DNA from 4 places in the Rhizobium sp. CRRU65 genome. Region 2 is predicted to be linked to each of the others. Evidence: predicted binding sites of a transcription regulator. Region 2 holds the regulator's gene; each other region holds the start of a gene.
What was found. The regulator LexA, encoded in region 2, represses DNA repair genes until DNA is damaged. The targets are predictions, from matches to a motif close to TGTTCNNNNTGTGTTCNG.
Positions count from the first base shown of each region.

Region 1: ACM5SV_RS12550 (ImuA family protein) is a predicted target of LexA. The motif match lies at 3,911-3,928, and genes of this name have one in related genera.
Region 3: ACM5SV_RS10985 (DUF5680 domain-containing protein) is a predicted target of LexA. The motif match lies at 5,443-5,460, and genes of this name have one in related genera.
Region 4: ACM5SV_RS22550 (ImuA family protein) is a predicted target of LexA. The motif match lies at 2,600-2,617, and genes of this name have one in related genera.

Region 1 covers NZ_JBLYZH010000005.1:205,354-213,179, forward strand. The annotation lists gene ACM5SV_RS12540 (error-prone DNA polymerase) at 1-1,677, opposite strand, end outside; gene ACM5SV_RS12545 (Y-family DNA polymerase) at 1,674-3,185, opposite strand; gene ACM5SV_RS12550 (ImuA family protein) at 3,106-3,864, opposite strand; gene ACM5SV_RS12555 (DUF2231 domain-containing protein) at 4,382-4,819, shown strand; gene ACM5SV_RS12560 (PQQ-dependent sugar dehydrogenase) at 4,819-6,396, shown strand; gene ACM5SV_RS12565 (glycosyltransferase) at 6,627-7,793, shown strand.
Region 2 covers NZ_JBLYZH010000008.1:248,736-256,561, forward strand. The annotation lists gene gltA (citrate synthase) at 1-46, opposite strand, end outside; gene ACM5SV_RS18860 (ComEC/Rec2 family competence protein) at 337-2,769, shown strand; gene lexA (transcriptional repressor LexA) at 2,750-3,469, opposite strand; gene ACM5SV_RS18870 (VOC family protein) at 3,668-4,564, shown strand; gene kdsA (3-deoxy-8-phosphooctulonate synthase) at 4,561-5,406, shown strand; gene eno (phosphopyruvate hydratase) at 5,544-6,818, shown strand; gene ACM5SV_RS18885 (FtsB family cell division protein) at 6,956-7,276, shown strand; gene pdhA (pyruvate dehydrogenase (acetyl-transferring) E1 component subunit alpha) at 7,422-7,826, shown strand, end outside.
Region 3 covers NZ_JBLYZH010000004.1:399,908-407,733, forward strand. The annotation lists gene mce (methylmalonyl-CoA epimerase) at 1-134, shown strand, start outside; gene ACM5SV_RS10965 (DUF1467 family protein) at 248-523, shown strand; gene proS (proline--tRNA ligase) at 1,114-2,436, shown strand; gene ACM5SV_RS10975 (lipoprotein-releasing ABC transporter permease subunit) at 2,452-3,756, shown strand; gene ACM5SV_RS10980 (ABC transporter ATP-binding protein) at 3,771-4,454, shown strand; gene ACM5SV_RS10985 (DUF5680 domain-containing protein) at 4,728-5,192, opposite strand; gene dnaE (DNA polymerase III subunit alpha) at 5,698-7,826, shown strand, end outside.
Region 4 covers NZ_JBLYZH010000011.1:218,680-226,505, reverse strand. The annotation lists gene ACM5SV_RS22560 (error-prone DNA polymerase) at 1-366, opposite strand, end outside; gene ACM5SV_RS22555 (Y-family DNA polymerase) at 363-1,874, opposite strand; gene ACM5SV_RS22550 (ImuA family protein) at 1,795-2,553, opposite strand; gene ACM5SV_RS22545 (hypothetical protein) at 2,727-2,990, shown strand; gene dinB (DNA polymerase IV) at 2,994-4,085, shown strand; gene mauJ (methylamine utilization protein MauJ) at 4,334-5,668, opposite strand; partial or broken gene ACM5SV_RS22530 (SOS response-associated peptidase) at 6,151-6,600, shown strand; gene ACM5SV_RS22525 (P-loop NTPase fold protein) at 6,800-7,826, opposite strand, start outside.

The DNA.
Region 1 (7,826 bases), on a different contig from region 2:
CGCCTGGTCCTCCTGAGGGATGGTGGCGAGATCAAGGTGCTCGTCCTTGTGTTCTTCGATGAGCGCGAAGGCCTTCGCCATGCAGGTCAGCATACCGAGCGCCAGGATGTCGACCTTCATGAATTTGAGCGCCTCGACGTCGTCCTTGTCCCACTCGATCACTTGCCGGTCAACCATTGCCGCGGGTTCGATCGGAACGAGATCGTCGAGGCGGTCGTGGGTCAGGACGAAGCCGCCTGGATGCTGTCCCAGATGCCGAGGAGCGCCCATGAGCTGCTGCGCAAGCCTAAGCGTCAGGGCGAGGCGGCGGTCTTGCGGGTTCAAGCCCTGATCACGAAGACTGCGATCACTGACCAGCTCTTCCGACCACGCCCACATGCCCGTTGACAGGGCCTTGATGAGGTCCTCAGGCAAGCCGAGCGCCTTGCCGACGTCGCGGATGGCACCCTTCGCCCTGTAACGGGTCACCGTCGAACAGAGAGCGGCCTTATCCTTCCCGTAGGTCTTGTAGATCCATTGGATGACCTCCTCCCTTCTTTCGTGTTCGAAGTCGACGTCGATGTCCGGCGGCTCGTCGCGCTCCTGGGAGACGAAGCGCTCGAACAGGAGATCGTTGGTCGAGGGGTCGATGCTGGTGATACCAAGGATGTAACAGACGGCCGAGTTCGCCGCCGAGCCCCGCCCCTGGCAAAGGATGCCTTGCGACCGGGCGAAGCGGACGATCGAGAAGACGGTCAGGAAGTATGGGGCGTATTTCATCGTCCGGATGAGATCGAGTTCGTGACGGACGATCTTGAGAACCTCCGGCGGCAGCCCTTCCGGATAGCGGTTGGGCACGCACTCCCAGACATAGTGCTCGAGGGATTCCTGCGGGGTCTTGTCCGGGAGGATCGCCTCCTCGGGATACTGGTAGGTCAGTTCCTCCAGCGAGAACCTGCAGCGGTCGACGATCTCCATCGTCCGGGCCAGCGCCTCGGGGTAGCGCGGGAACAGGCGCTCCATCTCCTCCGGCGGCTTTAGATATCTGTCCGCGTGGCGCTCGCGCTTGAAGCCGACGTCGTCGATGGTGGTATTGTTTCGAATGCAGGTGACGACGTCCTGAAGCTGCCGCCTGGAAGGATCGTGGAAGAGGACGTCGTTGGTGACGACTGTTCGCACGCGGTGCCTCATCGCCATGTTCGACAATTCGTGCAGCCTCAACTGGTCGTTCGGACGCCGCCGGAGGCAAAGCGAGACATATGCTCGGTCCTCGAATATCTCGGCCATCTTGCGAAGTTGGACGGCGCAGGTCTCGTCAGCTAGGTCGGGCACAAGGATTGCAAGCAGCCCCTCGGAGTAGAGAGCGACATCGTCGAGGTTCAAGATGCAGTTCGCCTTGCCGCCCCTGCCCTTGCCAAGCGTGAGGAGCCGGGTGAGCCGCGAATAGGCGCCGCGGTCCGTGGGATAAAGGAGAATCGACATGCCCTCCTGCAGATCCAGCCGACACCCAACAACGAGACGGACGCCTGTCGCGCGCGACGCCTCGAGCGCCCGGACGACCCCTGCCAGGCTGTTGCGATCGACAACGCCGAGAGCCTCGATGGCCAGTTCCCTGGCGGTAGAAAAGAGCTCGTCGGCGGAGGACGCGCCACGAAGGAAGCTGAAATGCGTCGTGACCTGGAGCTCGGCGTATCTCATCCGAATATCCCGTGTATGAACCACTTGTGGGAACCTGTTTCGGGATCGATGCCGTCGCCGGAGCGAAAGATCCAGTATCGTTCCCCGCTCTCGTTTTCGATGACGAAGTAGTCGCGCACAGCCTCGAATTCGCTGTCGCGCTTCCACCATTCGCCGAAGACCCGTTCCGGACCGTCCGCACGCTTGACGCGATGACGCTTACCGCGCCAGGTGATGCTGGCCGGCGGATGATCCGGCAGCAGGGCTATCGCCTCGATCCGATCCGGACGCGCAAACAGCCGCACCGGCCGTCGCCAATGGTGGACCCAATCTTCCGTCGCGTCCTCGCCGACCGCGGCGATACGCTGGACGCTGCGCTCCGGGACGTCGGAGGCGACCGGCGCGACCCGGTAGACGCGCTGGCCTCGGTTGCCGAGGACGTCGATCAGCGGTGTGATGTCGGCATCCTCGTCGTCGACAAGCGAGGACGCCTTCTGCTTCTCTTCAAGCGGTTCCGACATCACGGCGACGAGGGTCAGCCTTTCGATCCCGAAACCCGGCTCGATCGTCTGCGTCCGGTCGCGGAACAGTTTCGTCAACCAGGCGATGTCTCGCACCGGCTTGGCGGTTCCCGCTCTGATCGCCTGCCTGGTCCCATCGACCTTGTCGACGATAAGATCGGTCCGGCGGACGCCAAGACCCTTCCGTTGGAGTTCAGCGACGAGCTGAACAATCAGCCGGCCGACATACTTGTCGATCGTTTCCGCTGCACCGATCGGTTCGGCGAACGATCGAACGACCTCGACGAGTTCTGGGCTACGGATCGGATCTATTGGTTCGCGGACGCGACCGAACATCTGGTCGAGACGCCGTCCAATCTCCGGGCCGAAGCGAAGCGCCAAGGGAGCGCGCGGCGTCGCCGAGAGCTCGCCGATAGTCCGGAAGCCGAGCATGCGCAGATCGCCCACGATCTTCTCGGGTAGCCGCAGCAGAGAGATCGGAAGTCGCTCGACCGCCCGGATGGTCTCTCCACTCGGGACGATGACAGTTTCGCGATTGATGGCGCGGGCACATGCGTGAGCCGCGCCCCATGTGTCTGCAATGGCGACCCGTGCCGTCAGGCCCTTGGCGCGAAACCGATTGGCGATGCTCGTCAACATGCGCTCCTCGCCGCCCTGCAGATGGTCGGCGCCCTCCGTATCGATGACCATGCCGTCCAGCGCGTCGACGGCGACGATCGGCGAATACTGCGTCAGCGCCCACATGGTGACGCGCTCGAGCGCCACGGCATCGGCGGCCGGATCGGCGTCGATCATCCGCAGGCCCTGGAGGATCGCCTGCGCCCTGGCGGCCGGCATGCCGACGTGGAGTCCGGCCTTCCTGGCCGCGGCGTCGGCGGCCGAGACCCAGCGCTTGGATCCGCTCTTCGAAATGACGGCGATCGGCTGCTCAACGGGAATGGCGGGATCGGCCCGCCTGATCCTGTCGGTCGACAGATCGGGAAAAAATATCGATACGACCCTTGGCATCGCAGGCTCCTACTTCGAACTCGGCACACTCACCCGCTTTCACCCTCATCAGTTCCAAAAACCACCTCGCCCGCCCGACGCCTGGAACCGGCAGCTCCTCACTCGGAATGACGCTCACCCTCCAGCGCGTGGTCGCGGCCGTCGGCTGCCCGAAGTCGCTGGCCTCGGTCTGCCGTCGCCACCGCCGCACCGCGAGCGCCATCGTGCCGGTCTTCTCGGCGGCAAGTTGCAGCCGGCGCGACGCCGCCATCGGCAGGCGGACGATCTCGCCAATCACCGCGCCGAGCCCGCCGTACGAGAGGCCCGCCTCCATGTTGGCAAGGACGTCCTCTTCCTTGTCGGACTCGACGAAGACCACCCGGTTCGGATGCAGCCCCGCCTGCGCCAGGGCCGGGAAGAACAGATCGGGACGTGTCAGGCACCAGACGATCTTGCCTTTCGTACGCGCGGCAATGCCGGCCACGAACAGGGCGGCGGCCGCGCCATCGACGGTGCCGGCCCCGCCGCCAGCGCATTCGTGCAGCGCCCCATGGGCCAATCCGCCGCCCGGAAGCCGCCCGTCGATCTGGGCCACGCCGAAAGGCAAAACGCCTCGCCTGCGCCGACTGGCGCTTTCCAGGTGCGCTATCTGCTCGCGCAGACCGTCGAGGATAGCGATTGGGGCGACGGCTGAGTTCATGATCTCCTTTAACGGCAACCCGTTTTCAGCTTGAGTAACAGCAATATGTTCTGTATCTGTTCTCAAGACGTAAATGAGTCAACGCGCATATGACGCGCTGAAGTTGAGCACGAGTGCGACGCAGAAAAATCGACAGCGGATTCAATCGGATGATGAGGAAGGAATATTTTCGGAGGCGCCGAACGCCGCTTGTGGACGATGGAGTTCAGGCCAGACATTGCGCCATATCACGACCGGCAAACTGTTATTCTCGAACGGGACGCCTGGGCCGATTGGCTCGATCCGGCCTTCTCGGCCAAGTCGCTGATCGAGCCCTGCCGCCCGGCCCGCTCTCCATCGAACAAGTCGGCTGAGCTGCAACCCGGCTGGCTAAGGAGCACTTTCTTCTTCGCTCTCTGCTGGGGCCGACCATGCTCTTTCAGGCGGGCAGTTCGTGCAGCACGCACCGTAACGGAACCATATGCTCTCGCCGCGGGTTGGATAGGCATCTCCCAGCTCTCAGTTTCACGGAGCATCCATGGCTATATCTTCTACAAGCAATCGAGACTCGGCCGCCTATCCGCTTCAGTCGCTCTTTGTCCCGTTTCCCTTCGTCTGCTTCACGCTCGCGCTTGCGACCGATATCGCTTTCTGGCAGACCGGCAATCTGATGTGGCAGAATTTCTCTGCATGGTTGCTGTTCGCTGGGCTTATGTTGGGCTCGCTTGCGATTCTGGCCGGATTGATGGATCTGATGCGTCGCCGCACGCGCCCTTTACGGCCGCCGTTCCTGTCCGCCCTCCTCTATCTAATCATACTGAGCCTCGCCTTTGCCAACAACCTTATCCATGCCGGCGATGGATGGACGGCCGTCGTCCCATACGGACTGATGCTTTCGGCCGTCACCTTTGTCTTGTGCCTGGTGGCCGCGGCAATTTCCGCCCGCAAATATGCCAGACTGGCCTGGAGGATATGATGAAGAAGTCCCAGATTCTCGGCGCTTCGGTTCTGTCGATATCTGTCGGCGTCGGTCTTGCGGCTTACGCCCAGAGCGGAGATTTTGACATCTCTCAGCAGATCGGACCGAACCCCGTGCTCCCAGATCCAGCCCCTTCCCTGCTGCCTGATCTGAAGGTAGCGGAGGTCGTTGGCTGGAAGGATGGTGAGACGCCGGCCGCACCGAACGGTTTGACGGTCACTGCTTATGCCAAGGACCTCGCCAATCCAAGGACAGTCCACACCTTGCCGAACGGCGACGTACTGGTAGTTCAGGCGCGTGGCCCGTCAGGCGAACCGGCCTCCCGGCCGAAGGATTTGATCAGAGGCTGGATCATGTCCATCGCTCATGGCGACGGCGGCGAGCAGAAGGAAAGCAACATCATCACACTGCTGCGTGACGCCAACCGCGACGGCAAGGTGGATGAGAGGCACGATCTGCTGAAGAAACTCGATTCGCCGTTCGGCGTCGCCTGGGTCGACAACACGCTCTATGTCGCCTCGACGTCCGCCATTCTCGCCTACCCCTATGAACTTGGGCAGAATGAAATCACCGCCCAACCGAAAACCATCACGCCCCTGCCCGGTGGTCCGATCAATCATCATTGGACCAAGGATCTGGCGCTCAGCCCCGATGGGCAGATGCTCTACGTTTCGGTCGGCTCGAATTCCAATGTCGTCGAGAATGGGCTTGAAGCAGAAAAGGGCCGTGCAGCGATCTGGCAGGTCGACCGGCGCACCGGCGCGGCGCGCGTCTTCGCCTCAGGTCTGCGCAATCCGAACGGCCTCGCCTTCAACCCTGAGACAGGTTCGCTCTGGACGGTCGTCAATGAGCGCGACGAACTCGGTCCGAACCTCGTTCCCGATTACATGACCTCGGTTAAGGAAGGCGGCTTCTACGGCTGGCCCTGGAGCTATTACGGCAACCATGTCGATGCGCGCGTGCATCCGCCGCGTCCGGACATGGTCGAAAGGGCGACGCCACCGGATTATGCCCTGTCGAGCCATGTCGCGGCCCTTGGATTGGCCTTCTCGATGAATTCAGCGCTGCCGGCCGCCTACGCCAATGGCGCCTTCATCGGAGAGCACGGCAGCTGGAACCGGGACAGCTTCAATGGCTACAAGGTGGTGTACGTACCATTCGAGGCCGGGAAGCCATCCGGCAAGGCGCAGGACGTCGTCACGGGCTTTATCCAGGACGACCAAGCGAAGGGACGGCCGGTCGGAGTCGGGATCGACGGGACGGGAGCTCTGCTCGTCGCAGATGACGCCGGCAACACCGTCTGGCGCGTTGCTTCGTCCGACGGCAAGATTACGCCGCAGCCCATCGGCACGGACCAGGTTTCGGCAAATCGGCAAGTCTCGACTGATGCGACGGCGGGCGGGACCGCCGATATGAATCCTGGCATCGGAACCGAAAGGACGGGTTCGACCCCTCAATCACAGATGCCGGCAGCCCCGGCAGATGAACGCCCGACCGACCAGAAACCCCTTCCCGGACAAGCGGATAAATCCCAGCCTGCGCAAATGCAGATCGCCCCTGCAGGTGGTCCATGAAGAGATTTTGTCGGGTTTAAATCACTTCTCGCCATGTTTTCGTGGTGACTGGCCGACATCAAGAAATTTCCTGAGGTCACCATCGCGCAGTGGCCATTTCCGCGCGCTTTTCTATCGGCGATCGTTAGCCGCCGCATGTTCAACATGGGGCGAAGGCGCATTTAAGTGAGGGGTTCACGGCAAATGAGATGCAAACTTAGATCGGCTTCCAACGCGGGACTTCAACGAAAATGGTTGCGATGCAAGCACCAAACATACCACGCCGAATAGTTGTCATCAGCGACTTCCAGGACGGCGATTGGCGCGACGCCCAATTCGAGACGATAGCCTGGTTTCGGCACCAATGGTTGTCGGGAAATCGCGGGCCTCTCCCAGAGATGACCGTCACCCCGAAACAGAACGTCGAGGTCGTGGGGGGCTACATCGAGCGGCTCCCTCTTGCAGCTCTCAAAGGAGGCCTTGCCGACCGCGCCGAAATTTGGACCCACAGCCGTGGTGCATCGCCAAAGATGCATCGGCCCGATGGCAGCCCGTTCTTGACGCGCCGGTCGTTTCAGATGAATGGGCCTGAAGCGCCATTCGCATCAAATGATATGCTGGGCCATATCGAGGCTTTCGGACCACCGTCGATCTTGTGCGTATGGGGCCTTGGCGTCAGCGAAGACATATTGCTGGCCTGCCCCGACAGTTTCAAAATTTACAATTCGATCGACGCACCGGCGTTGCGCGTGCCATCTGAGGTGAGCCGCCATTTCGACCTTATTCTCACCGGCGCCGCGTGGCAGTCGGAAGCAGTGCGCGATTTATATCCCGACAAGCCCATCGCCGTTATGCCGATTGGACCGGAGTTTGCTTCTGAGGTAACGTTCAGGCCTCTGGGTCTGGAAAAGATCTATGACGTGATCTACGTCGCTGCTGCTCAGGCTTACAAGCGGCATGACATTCTGTTCAACGCGCTGAGCCAACTGCCCCGTTCGCTGCGTGCATTGTGCGTCTGCGGCTATGGCGAGATGATGGAAGCGCTACGCCGGCACGCAGGAGCACTCGGCATCGACGTCGCTTTCATCGATCCGCCCGGTGTACCATTTGCCGAAGTGAACAGGCTTATGAACCAGGCCCGGATCGGCGTCGTTTGCGGCGTCGATGATGGCGCGCCGGCCATTTTGACGGAGTATATGCTGGCTGGAATACCCGTTCTTGCAAACAGTGAGCTGAGCTGCGGACTGCAATACATCACGCCGAAGACGGGGCGCGCTGCCTCGGCCGATGAATTTCACGCGGGTATCCGCGACATGCTTGGAGGGCTGCAAAGCTTCGATCCACGTCAGGTCGTCTTGGATAACTGGACATGGCCGCATAGCCTCCGGACGCTCAAGAGCCTTATCGAGATAACTTAGCCAAATTGATTGGAACATTCGCCGCAATCGCAG
Region 2 (7,826 bases):
CGACAGACTTGTCACCGATTTTTATTGTAGCGCTTTGATCCGTCATGCTGATCCTCCGAAATGGCGGTGGCGCCATAAAAGCGCCATAGGGGTTAAGCGTCCTCACCGATAGCTATATGATCGCGAAGCTAATGCCAAGTTACTGTGATGGCATTTTGTGCAATGCGGTATCACCTTTTAGGCACTGCAGCGATGAGCCACACGCATATCGGAAGCCGATGATTCGACTGGTCTTTTGGGGCTCGCGATTTTGCCTCATATTTCAATCGATTATGCTTGCCGGATTTGATTGGAGGTTGCATTCTGACTGCCTTCGCAGCCGGGCTTGGGCGGTTCATGCAGGAGTTGACGTCAGTCGAATTGCGGCCGGAAACAGGCGAAGGCCTTGCCGGCTCCTCCAATTTTTCACCACCAGTCGTGGTGACGCGACCGGCAAGGACGCAGTCGGCAATACCATTGCGCCACCGGCTGCCGGCCGCAGCCTCGCACTTGCTGCGTGCCGGCATGCGCATGCTGGGCGAGGAGACGGACCATGGCCGCCTGCTGCTGTTCTCGCCGGTCTTCCTCGGCGCCGGGTCAGCCATCTGGTTTCTCGCGGCATCGGATTTTCCGCTCACTGCATCGCTGCTCTGCCTGTTGGTGCTGACCGTCGCAGTTCTCATCGCCAGCCGCAACCGGGCGGCATTGCGGGCAGCGCTGCTGGCGCTTTCGCTCGTGGCTTGCGGCATAGTCTCGGCGCAGTTCGAGAGCTGGCGGGCTTCGACCGTGATCCTCGATTCATCAGTGACGACGACGGTGACCGGCCGCGTCGAGCGGCGCGAAGGCGATGGTCGCGGCCGGTGGCGCTACATTCTTGCCGTCACCGGCACTGAAGCGCCTCAGGTCAAGCGGCCGCCGGAACGCATCACCGCCATCGCCCGCGGTGCGGACGCAGCCTTCGAGATCGGCGATATCATCACCGGCAGGGCGCGGCTGACGCCGCCGGCGGGCCCAGCACTTCCCGAGCTCAACGACTTCTCCTTCAGTGCCTATTTCGACGGCATCGGCGCCAACGGCTTCTTCTACGGTGCACCGACGAAGGTCGATGCGCAGGCAGGTCCGCAGGCTGCAAGATCGGCGGTGGAAGCGCTGCTCGAAGGGCTCTACCGGCTGCGCAGCGGCATTGGCGACCGGATAAGGTCGATCCTGCCCGGCGATACCGGCGCTTTTGCCGCCGCACTGGTGACGGACGAGCGGCGCGCCATCTCGGATGCGACGACGGAGGCACTACGCCAGTCCGGTCTGGCTCATATCATCGCCATCTCCGGTCTCAACATGGCGCTGTCGGCCGGCATCTTCTTCGTCGGCTTTCGGATGCTGCTCAGCATCTTTGCCGGTATCGCTGAGGCCTACCCGACGAAGAAGATCGCTGCCGCCGGCGCGCTCATCGCCGTTACTGCCTATTTCCTGATTTCGGGCTTTGCGGTCTCTGCCGAGCGCGCTTTCATCATGATGGCCATCATGTTGATTGCCGTCTTCTTCGACCGGCCGTCGATCAGCCTGCGCAATGTCGCGCTTTCCGCCCTCGTCATCATCCTCATTTCACCGTCCGAGGTCTTAGGTCCGAGCTTCCAGATGTCCTTTGCCGCGACATTGGCGCTGGTCTCGGGCTATCAGTTGTGGAAGGACCGGCGCGTCCGCGAAAACGCCTTTCTGAAGCTACCTATCATCAGGCCCGTCGTTACGGTTGCCGGTTTCTTCGGCGGCGTCTTCCTGACTTCGCTGATCGGCGGTTTTTCCACCGCGCTGTTTTCGATCGAGCATTTTCATCGCCTGACCGCCTACGGCCTGCCGGCAAACCTCGCGACGATGCCGATCATCTCCTTCATCGTCATGCCGGCCGGCTTGCTGGCGATGCTGCTCATGCCTTTCGGTCTGGATGTTTTGCCCTGGAAGGTCGTCGGATTCGGCCTCGATCTGGTGATCGCGGTCGCAAAGACGGTGTCCGGCTGGGATGGCAATATCGACGTCGGCCGCTTGCCCGCCTGGTATTTCGCGGTCGCCGTGGCAGGCTTTCTGCTGCTGACGCTGCTCCGCACCCGGCTGCGCCATATCGGCACATCAATCATCGCGGTCGCAACGCTCATCCTGTTGCTTCTACCGGTTCCCCGGCCGCCGGATCTGGTGATTTCGGAGGATGGCAGTCTCGTCGCGGTGGTCGAAGCGGCAGCAATGGCTTCCAACCGTGAAAGACCACCGGATTTCATCTTCGACCAGTGGCAGAGAGCCCTGGTCCTGCCGAGACATGATCCGCCGAAGATGCTGGATGGTCCTGCTATCCCGCAGGTAGGAGAAGACCGCCGCGTCAAGCTTTCCCGCGATCAGCAGAACGAAGCGAGGACAGCGATGCGGGCGGCCGCAGCGGCCGGTGAAGCAAACCGCTTTTCCTGCGTCAAGAGGGCCTGGTGCGCATCAAGGCTTGGCAATGGTCGTGTGGTTGCTGTCATCGACAATGCCGCCTATCTCGGCCCGGCATGCGACGCGGCCGATATCATCGTGACGTCGGTCCGCCTGCGTTTCAACAGCTGCCGCTCAGGTGCGACGCTCTTCACCGGCGAGACGCTGCGCAGGACCGGATCCATCGAGTTGCGCTTCGCGGACGCCGGCCTGGAGGTGGCAACCGCATTTGACGCATTGTCGCGACCATGGATGCGCCATCGCGCCTTTGACTGGCGCAGCAACAGCTTTACCGAATCCGGCCTAACCGATGTCAGTGATAGCGGCGAATGAGGCCGACGAGTTTGCCCTGCACCTTAACACGGTCTGGTCCGAAAATCCGGGTCTCGTAAGCCGGGTTGGCCGCTTCCAGTGCGATCGAGGCGCCCTTGCGGCGGAAGCGCTTGAGTGTCGCTTCTTCGTCATCGACGAGTGCAACAACAATGTCGCCAGGACTTGCGGTGCTGCCATTGCGGATGATCACGGTGTCGCCGTCGAAGATGCCGGCGTCGATCATCGAATCGCCCTTGACCTCGAGCGCATAATGTTCACCGGAGCCGAGCATGTCGGCCGGAACGGCGATGTCGTGGGTGTTGTTCTGGATCGCCGAGATCGGCACACCGGCGGCGATTCTGCCCATGACCGGCACGGAAACCGAGTTGCCGTTGTCGGCGACGGGTTTTGCGGGAGCAGGGGCGGCGACCGGCTGAGGTTTGCCCAGGCTGCCTTCGATGACGCTCGGCGAAAAGCCGCGCCGCGGCTGGATGCTGGGGCTGTAGGCCTCCGGAAGCTTGATGACCTCGAGCGCGCGGGCGCGGTTCGGTAGGCGGCGAATGAAGCCTCGCTCCTCTAGCGCTGTAATCAAGCGATGAATCCCGGACTTCGAGGCGAGGTCCAGAGCATCCTTCATTTCGTCGAAAGACGGTGGAACGCCGGATTCTTTCATGCGCTCGTGAATGAAAAGGAGAAGCTCCTGTTGTTTGCGCGTGAGCATCGACGTTGTGACCTCGTGATTGAAACAAATCCAGAACAGACACTATATGTTCCATATGTGTTCCGCAAGTAGCTAAATTTCCGTAAAACTTGGCGCCAACTCGTTGAGATTTTTATTTTCATTCGCCGGATTGGGACACATCTCTTGTATTGAGGGGCGCGCCGTCGCACATCTCTTGCCGTTTCCAGGAGGGATATGATGAACGAGCATTCCGCCAAACCGCACCCGCTGGATCATGTCGTGCTGCCGGTCGTCAATATCGATCTGGCGCGCGAGAGGCTCGGCAAGCTCGGCTTCACCGTTGCCGCCGATGCGCGCCATCCCTTCGGAACGGAAAACGCCTGCGTCTTTTTTGCCGACAAGACCTATCTGGAGCCACTCGGGATTGCGAGCGTCGAGGAGAGCGAGGCATCGGCGCGCCAAGGCAATGTCTTCACTGCCCGCAACCAGGCCTTCCGTTTCCGCTGTGGCGAGGAGGGGCTTTCGGGGCTGGCTTTCGGCAGCAAGGATGCCGGCATCGATCATCAGAATTTCGTCGGCAACGGATCGAGCGCCGGCGAGATGCTGCAGTTCACCCGGCCGATGACGATGCCGGACGGTTCCGAGACGATTGCCGGCTTCAAGCTGGCTTTCGCCGCCGACCTGCGCGCGCCGGATCTCCTGCTTTTCACCGTCGAGCGCGTCAATCCGCTACCGGCCGAGCGCGCCGCGCTGGAGACGCATGCCAATGGCGTGACCGGCATAGTCGAGATAGCGCTTTGCGCGCCTGATGCTGCCGCCTTCGCAGCCTTCGTCAGCCTTGCCGTGGCGCAATCGGCAGTCGAGAAAACCGGTTTCGGCGCCAATATCGCGGCATCGAATGCGAAAATCAGCCTGATGACGCGGGAAGGGCTGGAGGCCTATTTCGACATCGCCGACTCATCCGCAGATCGCGGCCTGCGCGGCCGGGCAATCCTCTTCGCTGTCGCCGATCTTGCCGTGACAGAAGCGCATTTGGCTGCTAACGGGGTGACATACACGCGCAAGAACAATCGCATTCTGGTGAAGCCCGCGCCCGGGCAGGGCACGCTCTTCGCCTTCGAGGAAACACGATGAGCACTGATACGAATTCCGAAGTCAGGGTCGGCGAAGGCCAAGGCCAGGTCACCTTTTCCAATACCGGCCGCCTGTCGCTGATTGCCGGTCCCTGCCAGATGGAGAGCCGCGACCACGCCTTCATGGTTGCCGGCACGCTGAAGGAGCTTTGCGGAAAGCTCGGCATCGGCCTCGTCTACAAGAGCTCCTTCGACAAGGCGAACCGGACCTCGCTGTCGGCCGAACGCGGTATCGGGATCGAGAAGGGCATGGAGGTCTTTGCCGACCTCAAGAAGGAATTCGGTTTTCCCGTCCTGACCGACGTTCATACCGCCGAGCAATGCGCGGAGGTGGCAAAGATCGTCGACGTCCTGCAGATCCCGGCCTTCCTCTGCCGCCAGACCGACCTTCTCATCGCCGCCGCCAAGACCGGCCGCGTCGTCAATGTCAAGAAGGGCCAGTTCCTCGCTCCCTGGGATATGAAGAACGTCCTTAAGAAGCTCAATGCCAGCGGCAATCCGAACGTGCTGCTGTGCGAGCGCGGCGCCTCATTCGGCTACAATACGCTGGTCTCCGACATGCGCTCGCTGCCGATCATGGCGGCGATGGGTGCGCCCGTTATCTTCGATGCGACCCATTCCGTGGCGCAGCCGGGCGGGCAGGGCGAATCCTCCGGCGGTCAGCGGGAATTCGTGGAAACACTGGCGCGCGCAGCGGTGGCTGCCGGCATTGCCGGCGTCTTCGTCGAAACCCATCAGGACCCCGACAATGCCCCTTCCGACGGCCCGAACATGGTCTATCTCAAGGACATGCCGCGGCTTCTCGAAAAGCTGCTCGCCTTCGATGCGGTCGCCAAGGCTTGACGTTCAACAGTCTGACATGATCGTGCTATAGGCCACATCCGAACGCTGGTCCGAAGGCTATTGCAGCATTGTAATTTGCACGCCTTCGACTAAGACAGGTTTCGAACCATTTATCACCCACCGAGCAGGAAGAACCCATGACTGCAATCACCGATATCATCGCCCGCGAGATTCTCGATAGCCGTGGCAACCCCACCGTCGAAGTCGATGTCTATCTCGAAGATGGCAGCATGGGCCGCGCGGCCGTTCCCTCGGGCGCCTCGACGGGCGCGCATGAGGCGGTCGAACTGCGTGACGGCGGCAAGCGCTACCTGGGCAAGGGCGTCGAAAAGGCGGTCGAAGCCGCCAACACCGAGATCTTCGACGCGATCGGCGGCATCGACGCCGAAAACCAGATCCAGATCGACAACATCATGATCGAGCTGGACGGCACGCCGAACAAGTCGCGTCTCGGCGCCAACGCCATCCTTGGCGTGTCGCTCGCCGTCGCCAAGGCTGCCGCCCAGGCATCCGGCCTGCCGCTCTACCGCTATGTCGGCGGTGCTTCCGCCAGCCTGCTGCCAGTGCCGATGATGAACATCATCAATGGTGGTGCCCATGCCGACAACCCGATCGATTTCCAGGAATTCATGATCCTGCCGGTCGGCGCCGATTCGATCGCCGAAGCCGTGCGCATGGGTTCGGAAGTCTTCCATACGCTGCGCAAGGAACTTGCCGCACAGGGCCATAACACCAATGTCGGCGATGAAGGCGGTTTCGCACCGGGCCTGAAGAGCGCGCCGGGAGCTCTCGACTTCATCATGAAGTCGATCGAGAAAGCCGGCTACAAGCCGGGCGACGACATGTGCCTCGGCCTCGACTGCGCCTCGACGGAATTCTTCAAGGACGGCAAATACGTTCTCGAAGGGGAAGGCCGCACGCTGGAATCGGGCGCCATGGCCGAATATCTGGCCGAACTCGCCGCCAAGTATCCGATCATCTCGATCGAGGACGGCATGGCCGAAGACGACTGGGATGGCTGGAAGACGCTGACCGACCTGGCCGGCAAGAAGACCCAGCTCGTCGGCGATGATCTCTTCGTCACCAACTCCGCCCGTCTTCGCGACGGTATCCGCATGGGCGTCGCCAACTCGATCCTGGTCAAGGTCAACCAGATCGGCACGCTGACGGAGACGCTTGATGCCGTCAACACGGCGCACAAGGCGGCCTATACCGCCGTCATGTCCCACCGCTCCGGCGAGACCGAAGATTCGACCATCGCCGATCTCGCGGTCGCCACCAACTGCGGTCAGATCAAGACCGGCTCGCTGTCGCGCTCCGACCGTCTTGCCAAGTACAATCAGCTGATCCGTATCGAAGAGGGCCTCGGCCCGCAGGCCCAGTATGCCGGCCGGTCGATCATTCGCGGCTGATCGGATCTGATGTTCAATGACTTGACCCGCGCCTTTCCGGCGCGGGTTTTTTATTGCCCGTTTTTTAGAGTCAACGAACGGTTAATCTCTGCGCGCTAGATTGAACGAATTGGTAATGCGTTCAAGAGCATGCGTGTATGTGGACAAAGCATCATAAGAAGAGAAAGATCGGTCGCTTCGTCATTCCGGCCATGACGGTCGCCTTCCTCTCCTATTTCGGTTATCATTGCATCCATGGCGATTACGGCCTGCGCGCAACGGAGACGTTCGAGCATCAGCGTGTCGCGCGTGAAAAAGAGCTTGCGATCTTGAAGGCGAAGCGCGAACATCTGGAAAATCAGGTCGCGCTCTTGAGTGACGGGTCGCTCGATAAAGATATGTTGGACGAAAAAGCGCGTTATCAGCTCAACATGTCGCGCGCCGACGAGATCGTCGTATTCAACCATTATTCCAATTAACCGGAAACAGGTTAATTGGAATTTTCATTGTTTTTCCAATAATTTAGCGCCGAATACGAGCCATGCAATTATGGCATTGCTGTGCTCATATTTCTTCCCTATGGTACGCGCCACCAAGAAACGACAAACCCATAGGGAGGGTTGAATGGCGCCGCGAAAGACCGCGACCGTTTCCAGCCGCAAAACTGCAGCAAAACCGGCAGCCAAAGCATCGAATGGAGGCCCGGTAGCCGACTTCGATCGCAATGAAGAGCTGAAGGCCTATCGCGAGATGCTGCTGATCCGCCGTTTCGAGGAGAAGGCCGGCCAGCTTTACGGCATGGGCTTCATCGGCGGCTTTTGTCACCTCTACATCGGTCAGGAAGCTGTCGTCGTCGGCATGCAGATGGCGCAGAAGGATGGCGACCAGGTCATCACCGCCTATCGCGACCACGGTCATATGCTGGCAACCGGCATGGAAGCGCGTGGCGTCATGGCGGAACTGACCGGGCGCCGCAGCGGCTATTCCCACGGCAAGGGCGGCTCGATGCACATGTTCTCGAAAGAGAAG
Region 3 (7,826 bases), on a different contig from region 2:
GTGACCGGCTGGTCGCGGCGGGCGCAAGGGTGCTTGGCGATGGCCAGCCGAAGATCGGCGCGCATGGCAAGCCGGTACTCTTTCTGCACCCCAAGGATTTCTTCGGCACGCTGATCGAACTCGAACAGGCCTGAGCCCTGCTGCGGCAGAGTGACCCGAGGGCGGCTAAACGTTTCGCCGGCTTTGAATTGGTCGCCATTCCGCCGTATAAGGACGCGATATCAGCGCGGCATCAACGGGAACCATAATGCTCCAGATCGTTCTTCAGGGATTTGCCGTCTACTTCATCATCTGGTGGATGACGCTTTTTGCCGTCCTGCCGATCGGCCTGCGCACCCAGGCGGACGACAACGACGTCGTGCTCGGCACGGTTCCGAGCGCGCCAACCCGGTTTCGCGCCGCTTTCGTGTTTTCGCTGACAACGTTGATTTCGGCCGTGGTCTACGGCCTCTGGTACGTCTGCGACACCTATTTCGGCTGGGGCTTCGATGCGCTGCCGCAACTCGGCCCGAGCTTCTATTAAGCGTGGCTTTTGCTCAAACTTTGAGCAGATGTAAACTTATTGAAAGCGAAATTTCGTCATACCAGTGTCATACTGTTGCGGCAAAGAGCTCTCGTAACGGAATGATGGCCATCCCCTTACGGAAGTCGGCTGGATTTCTGGATGGGATGGGGCCGAAAAGCCAAAAAAAAACAAGGCTAAAAGCCTTGTTTTAAGTATCGCGTGATCTGTAACCGTTGCCGGGGCTGCGACGAGCGCGCCTAAGATCTGATCCTCCCAAGACTTGACCGCGAATTCGGCAAGAATTTAACTTCCTGCCTGTTTTGTGAGCTAAAACTAGCTCAAACATTGGGCTTTGTCATCAGCTTTTTTTGCATTTTTGCTACACTCTAGCAAAATTTTTCTGTTGACAAGATTTTGGTTCAAGTCCTTATAAACACGCGCTTTTTTATGCCCTTTCATTTTGCGGGTGCGAACATGCGCTTCCGGGAGGTTGCCGGCATCCGTTGCGGGTTTCCTTCCTGCCGCGAAGCGGCTATGAACGCTCCCGACATTAACAATGGTCTTTCGATTCCGCCTGCTGCGGGATCTCAACCGCTCCGGAATCCGCCATGCGTCTGTCCCGCTATTTCATGCCCATCCTCAAGGAAAACCCCAAGGAAGCGGAAATCGTCTCCCACCGGCTGATGCTGCGCGCCGGCATGATCCGCCAGCAGTCGCAGGGCATCTATTCCTGGCTGCCGCTCGGCAAGCGCGTGCTCGACAAGGTCAACGCCATTATCCGCGACGAGCAGAACCGCGCCGGCGCCATCGAGCTGTCGATGCCGACCCTGCAATCGGCCGAACTCTGGCAGGAAAGCGGCCGCTACGACGCCTACGGCAAGGAGATGCTGCGCATCAAGGACCGCCAGGATCGGCCGATGCTCTATGGTCCCACCAATGAAGAGATGGTGACGGATATTTTCCGCTCTTCCGTCAAATCCTATAAGGACCTGCCGCTCAATCTCTATCACATCCAGCTGAAGTTCCGCGACGAGATCCGCCCGCGCTTCGGCACCATGCGCTCGCGCGAATTCATGATGAAGGATGCCTATTCCTTCGACCTGACGCGCGAAGGGGCGGAGCATTCCTATAACAAGATGTTCGCCGCCTACCTGCGCACGTTCGACCGGCTCGGCCTGCGCGCCATTCCGATGCGCGCCGACACCGGCCCGATCGGCGGCAAGCTCAGCCATGAGTTCATCATCCTCGCTGACACCGGCGAATCCGAAGTCTTCTGCCACAAGGATTTCGTCGATTTCGATATTCCTGGTGCACACACGGATTTCGACAGTGTCGAGGGCCTGCAGGCGATCTTCGACAAATGGACCTCGCTCTATGCTGCGACCTCGGAAATGCACGACGAGGCGGCCTTCAACGCCGTTCCGGAAGGCGACCGCCTGTCGGCGCGTGGCATCGAGGTCGGCCATATCTTCTATTTCGGCACGAAATATTCCGAGCCGATGGGTGCGAAAGTGCAGGGACCTGATGGCAAGGAACACTTCGTTCACATGGGTTCCTACGGTATCGGCCCGACACGCCTTGTTCCCGCCATCATCGAAGCATCGCATGACGACAACGGAATCATCTGGCCGGCATCGGTCGCTCCCTTCGATATCGTTGTGATCAACATGAAGGCGGGCGATCAGGCCTGTGACGATACTTGCGAGCTGATCTATGCCGCGCTGACCAAGGCCGGCAAGGATGTGCTCTACGACGATACCGATGATCGGGCCGGTACGAAATTCGCGACCGCCGACCTGATCGGTGTGCCCGTCCAGATCATCGCCGGCCCGCGCGCGGTCGCCAACGGCGAAGTTGAAGTGAAGGACCGCAAGACCGGCGCCCGCGAAACGATGACCATCGAAGCGGCGATCAACCGGTTCGTGGCTTAAGGAAACGGAGGCGAAATGGCAGACGCAGCAGTGGACCGGAGTTCAAAATCCGGCTTGGGTCCGGCTGGCAAGCCATTTTCCACCTTCGAACGCCTCGTGGCGTGGCGTTATCTGCGCGCCCGTCGCAAGGAGGCCTTCATCTCGGTGATCGCCGGCTTCTCCTTCGTCGGCATCATGCTGGGCGTTGCGACACTGATCATCGTCATGGCCGTCATGAACGGCTTCCGAACCGAGCTCGTCTCGCGCATCCTCGGCATTAACGGCCACATGATCGTCCAGCCGGTCGACGGCCCCTTCACCGATTATCCTGTCCTCAGCAGCAAGCTCGCCGCGGTGCCGGGCGTCAAGATGGCGCTCCCCTTGGTGGAAGGTCAGGTGCTCGCTTCGGCCCAGGCCGGCGGCAGCACCGGCGCTCTGGTGCGCGGCGCCCGCGCCGAGGACCTGACCAAGCTTAAGACGATCTCTGACAACATCAAATCAGGCGACATGGTGGGTTATGCCTCCGGCCAGGGTGTGCTGATCGGCACCCGCATGGCCGATCAGCTCGGTCTGCGCGTCGGCGACCTCATTACGCTGACGTCACCGGATGGCGACATTACGCCGATGGGCGTCAGCCCTCGCATCAAATCCTACAAGATCTCCGGCCTCTTCGAGATCGGCATGTCGGAATATGACTCCTCGATCATCTTCATGCCGCTCGAGGAAGCGCAGCTCTATTTCAATGCCGAGGGACTGGTGCAGTCGATCGAGCTGTTCGTCGATCACCCTGACGATATCGACAATCTGCGGCCCAAGGTGGAGGAGGCGGCCGGCCGCCAGATCGCCATCACCGACTGGCGCCAGCGCAACCAGACCTTCTTCTCGGCGCTGCAGGTCGAGCGCAACGTCATGTTCATGATCCTGACGCTGATCGTGCTCGTCGCGGCGCTGAACATCATCTCCGGCCTCATCATGCTGGTGAAGGACAAGGGCAGCGATATCGCCATCCTGCGCACCATGGGTGCCAGCGCCGGCGCAATCATGCGCATCTTCTTCATGACCGGCGCGGCGATCGGCATCGTCGGCACCGTTGCCGGTGTGCTGCTCGGCGTTCTCGTCTGCGTCAACATCGAATCCGTCCGCCAGTTCTTCTCCTGGATTTCAGGCACCGTGCTCTTCAATCCGCAGGTCTATTTCCTCAGCCAGCTGCCCGCCGAGATGGATCTCAGCGAAACGATCTCGATCGTTGCCATGGCGCTGACGCTCTCCTTCATCGCGACCATCTTCCCGGCCTGGCGTGCCTCCAGGCTCGATCCGGTGCAGGCCCTGCGCTACGAATAAGGAATGCCGCCTTCATGAAACGCAACGTCGTTCTCAAGCTTACCGGCGTCGAGCGCCATTACGGGCAGGGCGATACGCTGCTCTCGATCCTGAAGGGCGCAGATTTTTCGATATCGAAAGGGGAGACTGTCGCTCTCGTCGCCCCTTCCGGCACCGGCAAGTCGACACTGCTGCATATCGCCGGCCTGCTGGAGCATCCGGACGGCGGTGAAGTCAACATCAACGGCCATGCCTGCGACGGCTTGAGCGATGAGAAACGCACCGCCATCCGCCGCAGCGAAATCGGCTTCGTCTACCAGTTCCACCACCTGCTGCCGGAATTTTCGGCACTCGAAAATATCATGATGCCGCAGCTGATCGCCGGGCTTTCCTGGAAGGAAGCCGGAGAGCGGGCCGGCCAGCTTCTCGACTACATGCGCATCGGCCATCGTGGCTCGCATCGCCCCGGCGAGCTTTCCGGCGGCGAGCAGCAGCGCGTTGCGATTGCCCGTGCCGTCGCCAATGCGCCGACCCTGCTTCTTGCCGACGAGCCGACCGGCAATCTCGACCCGGAAACGGCAAGCTACGTGTTCGAGGCGCTGGAAGCGCTGGTGCGCCAGTCGGGCCTTGCTGCCCTTATCGCTACCCATAACCACGAGCTCGCCCGCCGCATGGATCGGCGTGTGACGATCTCTGACGGCAAGATCGTCGATTTCTGAGACTGCGGTCCATGGCTGTCAGGTTGACGCCGATGATTGCCCCTCAGAACTAACCTACCGGGGTCGAGCCACTGGCCTCGCCCCGTCTTTCGGACCCCGTAAATGGGGCGAGGGGACGTGCCATGCGAGAGATTGGCGAGGAACTGAAGGGTCGCGGCATATCCTCTTCGCCCCGTTTACGGGGAGAAAGGTGGCGGCAGCCGGACGAGTGGCTGATCTCGCCGACCTCCTGGCGGGACATTATGCACTTAACAGGACAGCAGTGGGCCACGATCAGGGGATAACCAGTCCGCCGCGGTAGTCGAGCATATAGGCCTTCTGGCCATCGACCATGATGCATTCACTGCCGCTGAACCGCTCGCAGCTGCCTTCGCTGCGGTCGATATAGCGGCCGAGCGGATGGTCGAATTCCATTCCGCCAAGAAACCGCCCCTCTCGATACATCGCCGAAAGTGCTGTCTTGATCACCGTCCCGGCTGCTGCGCCGTCGATGAGATCAGGCGCAATGACGCAGCCAAAATAATTCATCGCCCAGACGGGCTCGTCGGCAAGCCACACCACTTCCTGTCCGGCGAAATCCGTGCCGCCGAAATAGCTGTCGAGATAGCGCCAGTCGCCGCGTTCGTAACCGATATCGTGGGAGCTCGGCCGGCAGGGCGCGCGCGCCGCGCCGCCGCCCACATAGGTCGTAGCCTTCGCCTCCACGATGAATTCGTTCAGCATCGCAATATCGAGCATGTCATTCTCCTCTCGGCCCGATGTTGGCAAATAATCCCTGGCATGTAAAGAACAGAAAGTGAACATAGGCCGGGAGTAGTGGAGTCGCTCTGAGGAGGGCTGCCGCCTGAGCACCATGACCGATCAGCGGCGGATCGGGAAAGGGCAAGGCTGCTGCCGATCACCTCGATCGCCGGCCCTCTAGCCGATTCGTCGCCTATTTCCTGGGATGTTCAAACACAAGAAAGGAGGAAAAGATTCCTGTTGACAATAGAACATACATGGAACAAATTGAAAACATAACGAGTAAAGGAGAGCCCGATGACTGACATGATCCGTGATATCGCAGCATTCACCTCCATCGCAATGTTCGTTGCCAGCTTCTCGCTCATCGTCATGGCGCTCTAAAGTTTTCAGGGGAACCGCATGGCAATCATGCGGTCCGGACGCGGGACTTCTTCTGGACATCATCGCCCTCTATGCCGACAATGCGTCCGATTCATTCGGGTGATTGGGAAGGCATGTCATGGCGGATACGGCAAAGGGTTCAACGGGTGAGGCGATCGGCGGTACGCCGGGTTTCATCCACCTGAGGGTCCATTCCGCCTATTCGCTTCTCGAGGGCGCTCTGCCGCTGAAGAAGATCCTCTATAAGGCGACCGGCGACAGCCAGCCGGCGATTGCAATTACCGACACCAACAATCTGTTCGTCGCCCTCGAATTCTCCCAGAAGGCGATGGAGGAAGGCCTGCAGCCGATTATCGGCTGCCAGGTCTCGATCGACATGGGAGACGGGTTGGAAACGGAAAAGCGCGGCGGCCAGCAGGCCCTGGTCAAGCTGCCGGCGATCGTTCTTCTCGCTGCGACGGATGCCGGTTACGAACGGCTGGTCGATCTCGTCAGTCGGGCCTATCTCGGCGGCGAAAGCAACCAGGCCGTTCATATCAGTGCCTCCTGGCTGGAGGAGGCAGGCACGGAAGGGCTGATCGCATTGACCGGCGCGCTGACCGGGCCGGTCGACGTGGCCATCAAGGAAGGCCATCCCGCTCAGGCGGAAGCCCGGCTGCTCACGCTGAAGCGTCTCTTCGGCGACAGGCTCTATGTCGAGCTGCAGCGGCACGGCACCTATGACAAGCGGCACGAGCAGAAGATTATCGGGCTCGCCTATGCCCACGACCTGCCGCTGGTTGCGACCAACGAGGCCTTCTTTCCGACCCGCGACGATTACGACGCCCATGATGCGCTAATGGCGGTCGCGCACAACGCCATCGTCTCCGACGACAGCCGCTTTCGCCTGACGCCGGATCACTATCTGAAGAGCCGGGCCGAGATGGTCAAGCTCTTCGCCGACCTGCCGGAAGCGCTGGAAAATACGATCGAGATCGCCACGCGCTGCTCCTTCGTGCTGAAGACCAGAAAGCCGATCCTGCCACGCTTCACCGGTGCGACCGACGATGCCGAGGAGGCCGAACGCGCCGAGGCGAGCGAGCTGCGCCGCCAGGCGGTCGAAGGGCTGGACATGCGGCTTGCAACGCTCGGCATGTCGGCGGGTTACGAGGAAAAGGACTATCGCGAACGGCTGGATTTCGAGCTTAGCGTCATCGAGCGCATGCGGTTTCCCGGTTACTTCCTGATCGTTGCCGACTTCATCAAATGGGCCAAGCAGCATGACATTCCGGTCGGTCCCGGCCGTGGTTCGGGCGCCGGGTCGCTGGTCGCCTATGCCTTGACGATCACCGACGTCGATCCCTTGCGTTTTTCGCTGCTCTTCGAGCGCTTCCTCAATCCGGAACGCGTCTCGATGCCGGACTTCGACATCGATTTCTGCCAGGACCGCCGCGAAGAGGTGATCCGCTACGTCCAGGCCAAGTATGGCCGCGAGCAGGTGGCGCAGATCATCACTTTCGGTTCGCTGCAGGCGCGCGCCGCCCTTCGTGACGTCGGCCGTGTGCTGGAAATGCCCTATGGCCAGGTCGACAAGATCTGCAAACTCGTACCGAACAACCCGGCTAATCCGACCCCGCTGTCCAAAGCGATCGAGGAGGAGCCGAAGCTGCAGGAGGAGGCGGCGAAGGAACCTGTTGTCGCGCGCCTGCTCGATATCGCCCAGAAGATCGAGGGGCTTTACCGCCACGCCTCGACTCACGCCGCCGGTATCGTCATCGGCGACCGGCCGCTTTCCAAGCTGGTGCCGATGTATCGCGATCCGCGCTCCGATATGCCGGTCACCCAGTTCAACATGAAATGGGTCGAGCAGGCGGGCTTGGTCAAATTCGACTTCCTCGGCCTGAAGACGCTAACGGTGCTGAAGGTCGCCGTCGATTTCGTCGCCAAGCTCGGCGTCAAGGTTGATCTCGCGGCCATTCCTCTCGACGACAAGAAGACCTACGAGATGCTGTCGCGCGGCGAGACGGTCGGCGTGTTCCAGGTGGAAAGTGCCGGCATGCGCAAGGCGCTGATCGGCATGAAGCCGGACTGCATCGAGGACATCATCGCGCTGGTGGCGCTCTATCGTCCCGGCCCGATGGAGAACATCCCGACCTACAATGCCCGCAAGCACGGCGACGAAGAGCTGGAATCGATCCATCCGATGATCGACCACCTGCTCAAGGAAACCCAGGGCGTCATCGTTTATCAGGAACAGGTGATGCAGAT
Region 4 (7,826 bases), on a different contig from region 2:
AAGGATGCCAATCATGCCGTCGGAATACGCAACGACATCATTCAGGTGAAGGATGCAGTTGTTCTTGCCGCCTCGGGACTTACCCAGCGTGATGAGGCGTGTCAGCCGGGAGTAAGCCGCGCGGTCGGTGGGGTAGACGAGGATCGACATCCCGTCCTGCAAATCGAGGCGACAGCCGACGACAAGCCGGATCCCGGTCGACCGCGAGGCTTCCAGCGCCCGAACAATCCCTGCGAGCGAATTTCTGTCGACGACGCCGATGGCTTCGATCCCCAGCATCTTGGCGGTCTCGAACAGTTCCTGCGCCGAACTCGCACCCCGCAGGAACGAAAAATGTGTCGTGACCTGCAGCTCCGCGTATCTCATGCGAAGACCCCGTGCACGAACCATTTATGGCTGCCTGTTTCCGTATCCACGCCGTCGCCGGACCGGAAGATCCAGAGCCGCTCACCGCCCTCGTCCTCGATCACGAAATAGTCGCGGACCGCCGCCATCTCGGAGTTGCGTTCCCACCATTCGCCGAAAATCCGCTCTGGCCCATCGGCGTTCTTCACCTTCCGGCGCTTGCCCCGCCACATGATCCAGACGGGCGGATGGTCTGGCAGCAGCGCCATCACTTCGACCTGCTCTGGCCGCGCAAGCAGGCGGACGGGCCGACGCCAGTGATTGACCCAGGCAGCCTCTATCGGATCAGATGCGGCACCGATCCTCTGGACCGAACGCTCGGGAACGTCGGAAGCAACGGGCGCGACGCGATAGACGCGTTGGCCACGGTTGCCGTAGATGTCGATTAGCGGCGTGAGGTCCACGACCTCGTCTTCGACCAGCGACGACGACTTCTGGGCTTCCTCCAGCGGCTCCGCCATGACCGCCACTAACGTCATCTTCTCGATACCGAAGCCGTGTTCGATCTTCTCGGTTCTGTCTTTGAATAGCTTCGTCAGCCAGGCGACATCGCGCGCGGGTTTGGCGGTCCCGGCGCGGATCGCTTGCCGGGTGCCGTCGACCGTCTCGACAATAAGGTCGGCGCGACGGACGCCGAGACCCCTTCTCTGCAGCTCATCGACAAGCTGGACGACCAGTCGGGCGACATACTTGTTGATGGTCTCCGCGGCGCCGATGGGCTCGGCGAACGCCCTGCTGACTTCGACAAGCTCGGCTGTGCGGATGGGATCGATAGGCTCCGGTGTGCGGCCGAACATCTGGTCGAGGCGGCGGCCGACTTCCGGCCCGAAGCGGAGCGTCAGCGGGGCGCGTGGCGTTTTGGCGAGTTCGCCGATGGTCTTGAAGCCGAGCGTCCGCAGATCGCCGACGATCTTCTCTGGAAGGCGCAGAAGGGAGAGCGGCAGCTTCTCGACCGCCCGAACGGTCTCGCCTCTCGGAACAATGACGGTCTCGCGGTTGATTGCTCTGGCGCACGCGTTGGCGGCGCCCCATGTCTCGGCGATCGCAACCCGCGCCGTCAGGCCCTTGGCGCGGAAGCGGTTGGCGATGCTCGTCAACATCCGCTCCTCGCCGCCCTGCAGATGGTCCGCACCCTCCGTGTCCATGACGATGCCGTCCGGCGGGTCGACAGCGACGATCGGCGAATACTGGCTCAGCGCCCACATGGTGATGCGATCGAGCGCCGCTTCATCAGCGGCGGCATCGGCGTCGATCATCCGGAGACCCTGGAAGAGCGCCTGCGCCTTGGCGGCCGGCATGCCCACATGAACGCCAGCCTTTCTGGCCGCGGGATCGACGGCCGACACCCAGCGTTTGGAACCGCTCTTCGAAATGACGGCGATCGCCTCCTCAACAGGAATGGCGGGATCGGCCCGCCTGATCCTGTCCGTCGGCAGATCGGGAAAATATATCGATACGACCCTCGGCATCGCAGGCTCCTACTTCGAACTCGGCGCACTCACCCGCTTTCACCCTCATCAGTTCAAGAAACCACCTCGCCCGCCCGACGCCTGGAACGGGCAGTTCCTCGCTTGGAATGACGCTCACTCTCCATCGCGTGGTCGCGGCAGTCGGCTGGCCAAAGTCGCTGGCCTCGGTCTGCCGTCGCCACCGCCGTACTACGAGCGCCATCGTGCCGGTCTTCTCGGCAGCAAGCTGCAGTCGCCGGGAGGCCGCCATCGGCAGGCGGACGATCTCGCCAATCACCGCGCCGAGACCGCCGTATGAGAGGCCCTCCTCCATGTTCGCAAGGACGTCCTCCTCCTTGTCGGACTCGACGAAGACGACCCGGTTCGGATGCAGACCCGCCTGCGCCAGGGCGGGGAAGAACAGGTCGGGACGTGTCAGGCACCACACGACCTTGCCTTGAGTGCGAGCGGCTATCCCGGCCACGAACAGGGCGGCCGCCGCCCCATCCACGGTACCCGCCCCGCCGCCAGCGCACTCGTGCAGCGCCCCATAGGCCAACCCGCCGCCCGGAAGCCGCTCGTCGATCTGCGCCACGCCGAAAGGCAAAACGCCTCGCTTGCGCTGACTGGCGCTTTCGAGGTGCGCGATCTGCTCGCGCAGGCCGTCGAGGACGGCGTTTGGGGCAACGGCTGGGTTCATGATCTCCTTCGACGGCAACCCGTTTTCAGCTTGAGTAACAGCAATATGTTCTGTATTTGTTCTTAAGGCGTAAATGAGTCAATGCGCACATGACCCGCTGAAGTTGAGCACGAGTGCAACGCAGAAAAATCGGCAGCGGATTCAATCGGATGGCGAGGAAGGAATATTTTCAGATGCGCCGAACGCGGCCTTTGGACGATGGGGTTCCGAGACTGAAGGATCACAAGGTCCCGGTGGTCGAACTCATCTGCCGTGTCTGCGATCGCCATTGCGCGCATGAGCGCAGGCTGTTGGTGAAAGCGTTTGGCGCAAGCGTCAGCTTCGCGGAAATCCGCCGGCGCATGGCTATGGGCTGCGAGCGGATGCAGACGCCCAAGGGTGACAAGTGTGGGGCACACTTCCCATGTTTGGGTAATGGCCTCGCTGACGGAAGCTAGATGATGACAGACGAAGACAACCGCGAGCGGCCGCGCAAGATCGTGCATGTCGACATGGACGCCTTCTACGCATCGGTCGAGCAGCGCGACAATCCGGAGCTGCGAGGCGTGCCGGTTGCCGTCGGCAGTCCTGCTGCCCGAGGGGTGGTGGCGGCCGCCAGCTACGAGGCACGCAAATTCGGCGTCCATTCCGCCATGCCTTCGGTGACCGCCCAGCGGAAATGCCCGGACCTCATCTTCGTCAAGCCGCGCTTTGATGTTTACAAAGCCGTGTCGTTGCAGATCCGAGCGATCTTCGCCGAATACACGCCGATGATCGAGCCGTTGTCACTCGACGAGGCCTATCTCGACGTCACTGAAAATCTCAAAGGAATGGAGATCGCGACGGAGATCGCCGCGGAAATCCGCGCGAGGATCAAGGCGGCGACGGGGCTCAACGCGTCGGCGGGTATCTCGTACAATAAGTTCCTGGCCAAGATGGCCAGCGACCTCAACAAGCCGAACGGCCAGGCCGTCATCACCCCGAAGAACGGCCCCGCCTTCGTCGAACAGCTTCCCGTCAAGAAATTCCATGGCGTGGGACCGGCAACGGCCGAGAAGATGCATCGGCTCGGGATCGAAACGGGCGCGGACCTGAAGGAGAAAACGCTCGACTTCCTCGTTGAACATTTCGGGAAGTCTGGACCGTATTTCTATGGGATCGCCCGCGGCATCGACAATCGCCAAGTCAAGCCGGACCGGGTGCGGAAATCAGTCGGCGCAGAAGACACATTCGCGGAGGACATCCATTCCTATGAACCCGCGCGCGAAGGGCTTCAGCCATTAATAGCGAAAGTCTGGGGATACTGCGAGGCCAATGAGATCGGCGCCAAGACGGTGACGCTCAAGGTCAAATATGCCGACTTCAGCCAGATCACCCGCAGCAAGACCGTTACCGCACCTCTGCCGGCGATCGCCGAACTTGAAGACGTGGTCGATATACTTCTCGCGCCAATCTTCCCGCCGCGAAAAGGCATACGCCTGCTTGGCGTGTCGCTGTCTTCGCTGGAACGGCGGAAATCTGAAGCAATGCCGCAGTTGCGGCTGGCGCTTTAGACGCCGAGGAATGGCTGGAAGGGATACTACGCGACAGTGTGAGAAACGAACACTCCAGCTCTATGGAAGCCATCGAACCAAAATTCCCCAAAAAGGGCCGACGGCGGTCTTGACCGCTTTGCGCCCCCATGGCGGTCAATCGATCACGCTCCGTCCGAACGCAAAAGCGGTCATAGTCACGACAGTCCGTCGAAAATTGCCAGTGGGTGATACCCGGCTCGCGAACGACGCTAAAGCTAACAATTACACTACTCGGCTGAACCCTCTGCTTGTTCTCGGTTCGCAATCAACTTGTCCCACGCCGCGAGCTCGGCAATATGACCATCAAGGTCTGCCATCATATTTAAGGGAATGAATGCATCCACCCGAGAGATGAGCTTGCCTGTATCGGCATGCCAGATTTGAATTTCGCCGTTGCCGAAATAATCCCAGATGAAGCGACATCGTTCTTTGCCATTCCGCGCGACCGCGGCGCTGCCGTCATCGTTTAGATTGAAGCTGCGGTTTAGGTCGAATTCCAGCCGCTCTTCCGCGAAGTTCAGCCAGAATATCAGCTCAGCTAGGCCGTCACCACTTCGATAAACGAGTTCGACTCGCTGATTATTCAGACCCACGTGCACCGGCATCATCCCCTCAAGCAATGGAAACGGCTCACTGCGCCGGAGTCGGAAATTAATCAGCGGTAGCTCGATGTTCGCTTGGATGTCGTCGGGTTCCGCGGCAAGACTGGCTTCGATGACGGCGGCGGGAAGAATGCTTTTCCAGCCGCCTAGCTCGTACAAATGCTCTTTCCAGGCTTTATGGCTCGTCTGGATGCCAAGATGGCTTTCGATCGCCAACACGGCCAGCGCCTCAATTATCGGCAGTTCCGCTTCTAGTCGTCGTGTATCGCGGGGATCGTCAGGATTGATAATCGGGTCATGCTTGGCGTGCGCAATTGCGTGACGCCCCGATTCCCTAAGATGCTGTCCGATGTCGCCTTGAACTGTCGCTTTCAACTCGTCGAGAGCGTCCTTAGCGCGGCGGCCATCGAGCCTATCAATGTTTTCGGTGACCCAAGCACCCCGGACCTTGCCATCAGGGATGGCTGTTTCAAGCGCCCGGAAGAAGGACAGGAACGAGTAGCCGGGGTGATTTAGTCCGCGGCCTTCACGCATGAGCGCCAACGCAAGCTTGCCAGACGCGGTTCCGATCACAGGCAGATCCGACAAGTCGAAATCATCACGGATCGCGTATCCGAACGGTTGGCGTATCCCCATCATGCTCGGCAGGGTGTCTCCACTCATTTGGACGACCACCGCGCCGGTGTCCTGAAGCCAGGCCAGGACGCTCAGCGCACGGTGGAGAAGCGCGAAGCATTCAACACGGTCCATATCAGGTGGCTTGTTGGCCGCCAGTCCCGGATAGTTGTCCGTGGTAAGTGGCATCACCCAAACCTGATGGCCTTCGAAAGTGAACGCCTGCGGCTTCGTCGGCCAAGCATTTCGGGCGTCGATGTTGAGACACAGCCACTCACCAGTGACCTTAAGTTCAGGCGTCTCTGCAAGCACCTCTTTGAACGACTTGGTTTTGAGATTTAGCATTGCTTCCGCTTCCCCCGTTGCGCGTGCGAATTTGAGCAGTACCGTGGCGCGCGGGCAAGAGCGTAGGCAATAGGTCCCCAGCCGCATCGGATGAAGCCGAGGGTAGCGTGCGATCAACTGAGAAGGGTGATGGTCAGCCGATATCTCCGTTCTGCAACATGGCAGCTTTCTTATCTTCGCATCCCGAAAACTGCCTGCCCGCTATCGGCCCCAAATCGGTCGCTCCAGGATGCCGGCCAACGACTTCCGCTGGCGCGCAACGGCCCTTGTAAGTTGGCGGGATTCATCGGCGAATCCCGTCCTGCTGCAGACGAAGGAGGAGACGGATGTCTGGATGAGGCAAGCGGACAGATCCATTGACTACCTTTCAGCGTGAACTGGGAGCCCGCGGGCAGACTGCAATGTGACCTGGGTTGACAAACGTCGCCGACGGCAAGGATTCTGGCGCTCGCAACTGACGTGCCGGAGGAGGCTCGGGCGAGATGTGCAACTTGTACCGCATGGATGACAAAGACTGGGTTCGGAAATGGGCGATCGATGCCGAGAGCATGATCAACCTGATGCCGGCCTATCAGATGAGCCCTGACCAGATGGGGCCGATCGTCAGAAATACCGCCGACGGCCGGAAGCAGCTCGTCCATGCCCGCTGGGGTCTGCCATCTCCGACGCGCGTCCAGGAGGAAGCTGCCGAAGGCCGTGCCGCGAAACTCGCGGCCAAGGGAAGGCCTTTCGATATGGACGACCTCCTGCGGATGGAGCCTGACCGCGGCGTGACGAATGTCCGGAAGCTCAATCTCAGGCATTGGAGGCAATGGTTTGGCGTCGAGCATAGATGCATCGTTCCGGTGACAACTTTCGCTGAGCCCGATCCCGACAGTCAGGAGCCGGGAGGGAAAGTCCCGAATGCCTGGTTCGGGCGAGACGAAAGCAAAGGCCAAAATCGCCAAAATCGCGAAAACAAAATCAGCTTTCATACTCGCCCCCAGCATCCCATATTCTCTAATAGAACACGCTCAAACCGCTCAACCATTACGCGACCATTAAGGCAGGTTGTTCTCGTAGGTCCCCGATTGTACCTAGCACGTTTGATGGGCGAGATTTTGAGGCACGAGTTCTGTGCACGGGAGGCGACTATGCGTCCTGCATTTCCGTTTCCGCCTCGGCCTCTTTCGGTGGCGGGATGATCCTGTCTTCGGGTTGCTTGTCCCGCTCGTAGTATCGAATGAGGCTGTTCATCGAATGCAGCGCCATCGCCCGGTGAGGTTCCGGCCACTGGGCAAGCTTTCCGACAACGGCAGCATAAACATCGCGGGCCCATTGCAGTTCCTCAAGCACAGGATCCCCTGGCATCGTTCGGTGATATCGATACGCAAGCAGCTTCGAACCTGCGGATAGCTCCGGGACGTCCCGGCCCATGAATTCCGCGACATGATCGACCGGAATGTCCAACAGTACCGGGGCCTGGGAAAGCTCTGGGTCGTCGGTTCGGATGAACTTGAACAGCGCCTCGAAATCACCTGCTTCCGCTTCGGCGAAGATCGAAACTGCTCGCTCATGGCGTTTCGCCGCAGCTTTTTCCAAGGACTTTGCGCGCAAGTAGGTAGCTATGTGCTGAAATTCCCCAGTCTCAGTGGAGCTGAAGCCGAGTCCCCCATGGCTATCGAATCCTGCGGGAAAATGATCGAACTTCATCGCCTCCAAAAGTCCTGCCGCGGCAACCTCGTCGATGTACTTTTCGAAGTAGGCAACGACATCCTCTCCTGCGGTCAGGCGTTGGTCGTTCATTCCCCATTGCCGGATCGCAAGCCCCGCGGAATGAAGGATTGGCCCGTTATCCGTGTGAACCCGCTTGGCCAGTTCATCGGCAAGTATGGCAACAGCCTCGTCTGTGTCCTTCATCCGTCGCTCGTGGCTGAGCCACAATCTCCGCCATGACGGCTCGGCGTGCTCTTTGCCAAAGCCGAACTGGGTCTTTATCCAAGAATTGACTTGCAGTGGGTCCATAACCCCACTGCGTTCGAAGCCATTGATGAAACCGTAATCGATCGGTGGCGTGTCGAGGGAGAGCGAGCCGAACTTATCCGAAAACGTCTTGGCCTGCAGAAGCTGAGGATCCAACGGCGCGTGGTTGTTCCCAACTGACCGGAAGGCAAGCGTC